Regions from separate parts of the Dietzia psychralcaliphila genome, predicted to be linked through region 2. Evidence: riboswitches for the same ligand, from Rfam matches in the RefSeq annotation. Region 2 holds a riboswitch; the other holds the start of a gene.
What was found. A riboswitch is a leader RNA that binds a small molecule or an ion and turns the genes downstream of it on or off. The one in region 2 is predicted to bind cobalamin.
Positions count from the first base shown of each region.

Region 1 (3,403 bases), 280 kb from region 2:
GCCACCAGGGAGATGATCACCACCCGGCCGGTGTGGAACGACTCCTCCTCGTCTGAGCCCCTGGCCGAGACGTTCTTTGTGGACATGGCGTACCCCGCTCCCGGGCCGGTCGGACGTCCTATCACTGGTGAAGGGAGCGTAGGCCCGGGATGAATGTGGCGCAAGTCACAAGATCGAAGCGTGGTTTGCGGAGTACGAACCCACGGGACGAGAACACGTTCTAGGCTCTGAACCGTCTCGTCGTCATACCGAAAGGGCCATCGCCGTGAGTGCCTCCCCCGAGCAGATCCGTGCCACCGCAGACTCCTACATCGCCGCGCTGGTCGCCGGCGACCTCGAGGCGATCCTGGACCTCTACGCCGAGAACGCCACGGTCGAGGACCCGGTCGGCAACGGGACCGTCCACGAGGGCAAGGCGGCCATCCGCGAGTTCTACTCGTCCGTGGTGGCGATGAAGATCGACGGCGAGGTGATCGAGGCGCGGGTGTGCGGTGACGACCTGCTGTTCAACTTCGAGATCACCACCCACTTCGACGCCGACTCCAAGGCCACCATCAACGTGTGGGACCTGATGACCCACGACGAGCAGGGCAAGATCGCCTCGATGCGCGCGTACTGGACCCCGGAGAACATGAGCTGAACCGGGGCCGCCCGATCCGGCTGCATTCGGGGCCGGTGCGCGTTCTCATTCCCGGTCCGGCGCGTTCTGGGCCGGTGCGCGTCCGGACGCCCGATCCGGCGCGTTCTGGGACGCATCGGTCGAGAGGGAGTCGCCGAGAACGCGGCGGGAATCCACAGAACGCGCTCGATCGAGCCGGGCCGCGCATCCCGGACGAAGGCGCGGGCTACGCCTGCTGGACTAGCCTTGGATTCCATGATCACCGCCATCGTCTTCGTCCACGCCGAGACGGCGCGCATCCCCGAGGTCGCCGAGGCGATCGCCGAGATCGACGGGGTCTCCGAGGTGTACTCGGTCACCGGCACCATCGACCTCATCGTGCTGGTGCGGGCCCGCCGCAACGAGGAGGTGGCCGATATCGTCTCCGACCGCCTGAACAAGGTGCCGGGTGTGGTGAACACCGAGACGCACATCGCGTTCCGCGCGCTGTCCAAGCACGACCTCGAGGCGGCGTTCTCCCTGGGGTACGACGAGTAGACGCAGGCCCGCTTCGCACCGCGCGCTGCGCCCCGCCACCACGAGGGTGTTACCCCGTGCGCCGGTGTTCTCGGGAGGTGCCGCCACGGTCTCCGCGACGGATGTGCATACTGACACCACGACTTGCTGATTTCCGGATATGCAGGGGAAGACCGGTGAGAATCCGGCGCTGACCCGCAACGGTATGCCGTCACCTCGGTGACGACGAGCCCGATTACCTGCCCGGAGGTTCGCGACTCTGCCCATCGCCGCGGTCTGCGATCCGGAGTCCTGCACGGTCGGCGGCCGGACTCTTGCGACTGCCCTCCTGCGGGTCTCGTGTGTTCGTGGGCACACGACACGATCCGAGGTCTGATCATGTTCCGTCGCCAGTCCAGGTCCACCATCGCGCTCGCCGCACTCCTCGTCGCGGGGGCCGCCGTCGCGGGGTGCTCCCGCGGCGAGGCGCAGGAGAGCACCGCCTCCGAGCAGGCGTTCTCCGATCCCGTGACCATCACCAACTGTGGGCGGGAGTCCACGTTCGACGCCCCGCCCGAGCGCATCATCACGATGAACGCCCACGTCACGGAGACCCTCATCCAGATGGGTGCGGGAGACCGGATCGTCGGCCGGGGATACGACGACCGTGAGGACGTCCTCCCGGAGGTCGCCGAGGAGCTCGAGGCGATACCCGGGCTGGCCGAGGAGTATCCCACCTGGGAGCAGATCGTCGATCTGGAACCGGATCTGGTGGTGGCCGGCATGCGCAGCGCGTTCGACGAGAAGGAGGGCCGTAGCCGAGACGCCCTGGAAGCCGCGGGCATCGACACCTTCCTGTTCTCCGAGTACTGCGGCGACGGGTTCCCGGACTTCTCCATGCTCGAGACCGACTTCTCGCAGCTGGGCCGGGTCCTCGGCGTCGAGGAGGGCGCGCAGGAGCTCACCGACAGCATCGTCGACCGGGTGGAGGCGGTCCGGGCGACGCTCGACGAGGCCGGCGTCACGGGTACCCCCACCTTCTTCTACGACGGAGGAGAGGCCGAGCCGACGACGATCGGAGGCGTCGGCATCGGCCAGCTGATCGGCGAGTACGCGGGGGCGGACAACATCTTCACCGAGGGCGACCGCCCGTACCTCGCAACCACGTGGGAGATCCTCGGTGAGCGCCGGCCGGAGGCGATCGTAGTGCTCGACTACGGGGCCACCAGCGCGGAGGACAAGATCGCCTACCTGCGCGAACAGCCCATCATGTCCACCACGCCGGCGATCCGCTCCGACCGAATCGTGGTGGTCCCCCTCGCCGACTTCTTCGAGAGTTCCCGGATGGCGACCTCGGTCGAGACGATCGCCCGCGAGCTCTACCCCGACGCCTTCGGGCGCTGACATGGCGACGGTCGTCCACGACGGTGGCCGTGGCGCACGCGGCACGGGGGTGCCGGATCCGAACCGCCCCCCGGCAGCGTCCCGCCCCCCGTCACGGTCCCGCCACTCGCTGTCCCGCCGCTCGGTGCCGCGCCGCGACAGGCGCCCGCTGGGGCTGGTCCTCGCCCCGCTGCTGGGGCTGCTCGCCCTCTCGGTGGCGCTGGGGGTCTCACTGGGGTCGGTCTCCATCCCGCTCGGGGATGTCTGGGCGATCGTCGCCCACCGCCTGGCCCCGGGGTCGTTCACCCCGTGGTGGTCCGAGGCTCGCGAGGCGATCGTGATCGAGTCCCGGCTGCCGCGCGCGCTGATGGCGGCCGCGGTGGGTGCATCCCTCGCGGTGGCGGGGGGCGTGGCGCAGGCGGTCACGCGCAACCCGCTGGCCGACCCGTACCTGCTGGGAGTGTCGTCCGGGGCGGGATTCGGCGTGGTGGTCCTGACCGTGCTGGGCGTGGGTGCCGGGGTGTCGGGAGTCTTCACCCTCCCGATGGCCGCCTTCCTCGGCGCACTCCTGCCACTCGCCGGGGTGATCCTGGTGGCGAGACGCGCGCACGACACCACGGCGATCGTGCTGGTGGGGGCGGCCCTGACGATGGTGTTCTCGGCGCTCAACACGTTCACGCTGCTCGTGCTGGGCGACGACCACCAACTGGGCACCGTGATGCGCTGGCTCGCCGGCGGGTTCGGTGACGCCGGGTGGACCATGTTGCTCGCCCCGGTCACGATCCTCACCGTCGCCGGGATCCTCGTGCTGCTGTCCAGCCGACATCTGGATCTACTCCTCACCGGTGACGACGGCGCCACGGCGATGGGCATGAACGTCCCGCGGTTCCGACTTCTCATGCTGCT
Region 1 is NZ_CP015453.1:3,804,293-3,807,695, reverse strand. Features, by position in the region: gene A6048_RS17660 (sugar porter family MFS transporter) at 1-86, opposite strand, end outside; gene A6048_RS17655 (SgcJ/EcaC family oxidoreductase) at 266-640, shown strand; gene A6048_RS17650 (Lrp/AsnC family transcriptional regulator) at 875-1,156, shown strand; adenosylcobalamin-variant (AdoCbl-variant) riboswitch at 1,288-1,384, shown strand; gene A6048_RS17645 (ABC transporter substrate-binding protein) at 1,514-2,518, shown strand; gene A6048_RS17640 (FecCD family ABC transporter permease) at 2,520-3,403, shown strand, end outside.
Region 1: another riboswitch for cobalamin. It lies ahead of A6048_RS17645 (ABC transporter substrate-binding protein); the one in region 2 lies ahead of A6048_RS00885 (VWA domain-containing protein).

Region 2 (3,403 bases):
GCCGCGTACGGTATGGCGCCGAGGCAGCCGTGACCGTCCCCGGATCGGTCGAGCCGCCCGGCCGGCCGTTCTCACCGGCGTCGTGGTCCTCCTGCCGCGGGTCGCCGGTGACGGTGCCAGAGTCAGTGCCGGCGTCAGTGCCGTCGCGTGACTCCGGCCCCGGCCCGTCCTCGCCCGCGTCTGACTCAGGGCTCTGGCGGCTGTCCGGGTGGTGGTTCTCGTGCTCGGCGGAGGCGGGGGTGTTCTCCCCGGTCGAGTGCTGCCGGGCATCGGTGTTACCGGCGTCGTCGGTGTCCTCGGCGGATGCGCCGGACTGCGGGTCCTGCTGGCCGGTCGGGGAGTCGCTCGTGTTGTCGTCGTCGTTCTTATCGTTGTCGCCGGGGTTGCCGTCGTCTCCCGGGCCGCCCGTGCCGGGGCCGTCGTCCCGCGGATCGGGCTCGTCGTCGTCCCCCAGGAGGCGGTCGAGGAGCTCTTCGTCGAGGCCGGGGGCGTCGAACGGGGCGCGGCGCCGACGGTGGGGGAGCGCCATGCGTGCGGCCACGCGGATGTCGGCGCGGGTGATGCGGGTCCGGCCCTCCCAGGCGGCGTGGGCGGCGGCCGTGCGGGCGGTGACGATGTCCGCGCGCATGCCGTCGACGTCGAAGCCGGCGCAGACGGTCGCGATCGTGGTGAGCGCCCAGTCGGTGAGCTCGATGCCACCCACACGGTCACGGGCGGCGACGATCCGCTCGCGCAGGGCGAGTTCATCTGCCGCGAAGGTGGCGGAGAAGTCCTCCGGGTGGGAGTCGAAGGCGATCCGGCGGCGGATCACCTCGGCCCGCAGCGCCGCCTCGCGCGGAGCGGACACCTCCACGGTGAGTCCGAAGCGATCGAGCAGCTGGGGCCGGAGCTCGCCCTCCTCGGGGTTCATGGTGCCGATCAGGACGAAGCGGGCGGCGTGCTCCACCGACACCCCGTCCCGCTCCACGGTCACCCGGCCCATGGCGGCGGCGTCGAGGAGCTGGTCCACCACGTGGTCGTGGAGCAGGTTGACCTCGTCCACGTAGAGCAGCCCGCGGTGCGCGCGGGCCAGCAGGCCGGGTTCGAACGCGGTGACGCCCTCGCTCAGGGCCTTCTCCAGGTGCAGCGACCCGGCGATGCGGTCCTCCGTCGCGCCGATCGGCAGCTCCACCAGCCGGACCGGCCGGTGCTCGGTGGGTGCGTCATGGGGAATCGGGCCGTCGGGGGTGTAGGTGCCGCGGTCGTCCGGGGCGCTGGAGAACCTGTCGCCGGCCACGACCTCGATCTGCGGCAGGATCCCGGCGAGGGCGCGGACCATCGTGGACTTGGCGGTGCCCTTTTCGCCGCGGATCAACACGCCGCCCACTGTTGGTGAGACCGCGTTCAGTAGGAGGGCCAGCGCCATGTCGTCGGAACCGACGACAGCGCTGAAGGGGTAGTGCAGTGGCATGGGGGCTCCCGCTCTCGTCTGCCAGGCTGGTCAGCGCGAGGCCGGTCTCCGGACTTCCCGGCTCATCTCGGGCGTTCGCGCTGGGCGCGATCGCCTGAGAGGCCGGGTTACCGTAGCGGGCCCTGTGCCGGATTCTCACCGGCTTCCCTGATTCTCCCCTCCGACCTGCCTGGGGCGGGTCGTGGGGCACCTCGTGCTGTTGGGATGAAGTTGTTGGTCCTGGCCGAGGCTACCCAGTGTCCTCGCGGTCCGGGCGGCCGGGCTCGACGGTAGGGTTCCGCGTCATGAACGCACAGGTGGTGGTCGTCGGCATCGGCGGTGACGGCTGGGCGGGGCTCGACGAGATGCGCCGCAGCGCCGTCCTGGGCGCCGACGTCCTGCTGGGCGGGGAGCGTCACCTGGCGATGGTTCCGGCCGAGGTGACCGCCGAACGGGAGCCGTGGCCGCGGCCGATGCGTTCCGGGTTGTCCGAGGTTCTGGAGCGCTACGACGGACGGTCGATCGTGGCCCTGGCCTCGGGTGACCCGCTGGTGGCCGGGGTGGCCACGACGTTGCTCGACCTGCTCGGCTCCGATTCTGTGGAGGTGCTGCCAGCGGTGTCGTCGGTCGCGCTGGCCCGGGCCCGGATGCGGTGGCCCGCCGAGACGGTGGCGGTATTGCGCGACCACCGCGTGCTCGTGCGCGAACTGGCCCCGGGGCGGCGGCTGTTGGTGTTGAGCGCCGACCGGCGCACTCCCGGGCACGTCGCGGGGGTGCTGGCCGCGGCCGGTTTCGGACGGAGCACCATGACCGTCCTCTCCGAGCTGGGGAGTCCCGCCGAGGCCCGGACGAGCTGCCTCGCCGACGAGTGGCCGGCCGGCGGGGAGGCGCCGCAGCTCCACGTCCTGGCCGTGGAATGTGTGGCGGGGCCCGCCGCGCGCCCGCTCGGGTTCGTTCCCGGCCTGCCCGACGACGCCTTCGAGAACGACGGCCAACTCACCCGCCGCGACCTGCGCGCCTCGGCCCTCTCGCGGCTCGCCCCCGCCCCCGGGGAACTGTTGTGGGACGTGGGGGCCGGCGCCGGAGCGGTGGGCATCGAGTGGATGCGTGCGCACCCGTCCTGCCGAACTATTGCTGTAGAGGCGGACTTGGAGCGGGCGGCGCGGGTGGGGCGCAACGCGGAGCGCCTGGGGGTGCCGTCGCTGGAGGTCGTCCGCGGCCGGGCACCGCAGGCTCTCGAGGGGCTGCCGCAGCCCGATGCGGTGTTCGTGGGCGGCGGCGGCACCGCGCCCGGTCTGCTGCGGCAGTGCTGGGAGGCGCTGCGTCCCGGTGGCAGGCTGGTGGCCCACGCGGTGACGATCGAGACGGAGCGGGTGTTGATCGATGCCCGCGCGGAGTTCGGCGGCGAGCTCGCACGGTTCCACGTGGAACACGCCGACTCGATCGGCACGTTCACCGGCTGGGCTCCGGCGCGGGCCGTGGTCCAGTGGTGCGCGATCAAGCCCTTCGCTGCTGTGGCGGATTCCGCCGCTGCGGCTGATTCTGCCGATGCGGCCGATTCCTGGGAGACAGGGGAGACCTCGTGACCGTTCACTTCGTGGGTGCCGGCCCCGGCGCCGCTGACCTGCTCACGCTGCGTGCAGCCGCGGCTCTGGCCGCGGCGGACGTCTGCTTGTACGCGGGCACCTATCTGGACGACGGCGTGCTCGACCACTGCCGACCGGACGCGCGGGTGGTGGACACCCAGCACCTGGACCTGGACGGGATCATCGCGGCGATCGTCGCCGCCCACGCCGAGGGGCTCGAGGTGGTGCGGCTGTGCTCGGGTGACCCGTCGCTGTACTCCGCGCTCGCCGAGCAGACCCGTCGCCTCGATGCAGCGGGCGTTCCCTGGGACGTGGTGCCCGGCGTCCCCGCCTACGCGGCGGCTGCCGCGGAGCTGGGGGTGGAGCTGACGGTTCCCGAGGTGGTGCA
Region 2 is NZ_CP015453.1:203,700-207,102, forward strand. Features, by position in the region: gene A6048_RS00885 (VWA domain-containing protein) at 1-1,450, opposite strand, end outside; cobalamin riboswitch at 1,473-1,659, opposite strand; gene cbiE (precorrin-6y C5,15-methyltransferase (decarboxylating) subunit CbiE) at 1,735-3,015, shown strand; gene A6048_RS00895 (cobalt-precorrin-4/precorrin-4 C(11)-methyltransferase) at 3,012-3,403, shown strand, end outside.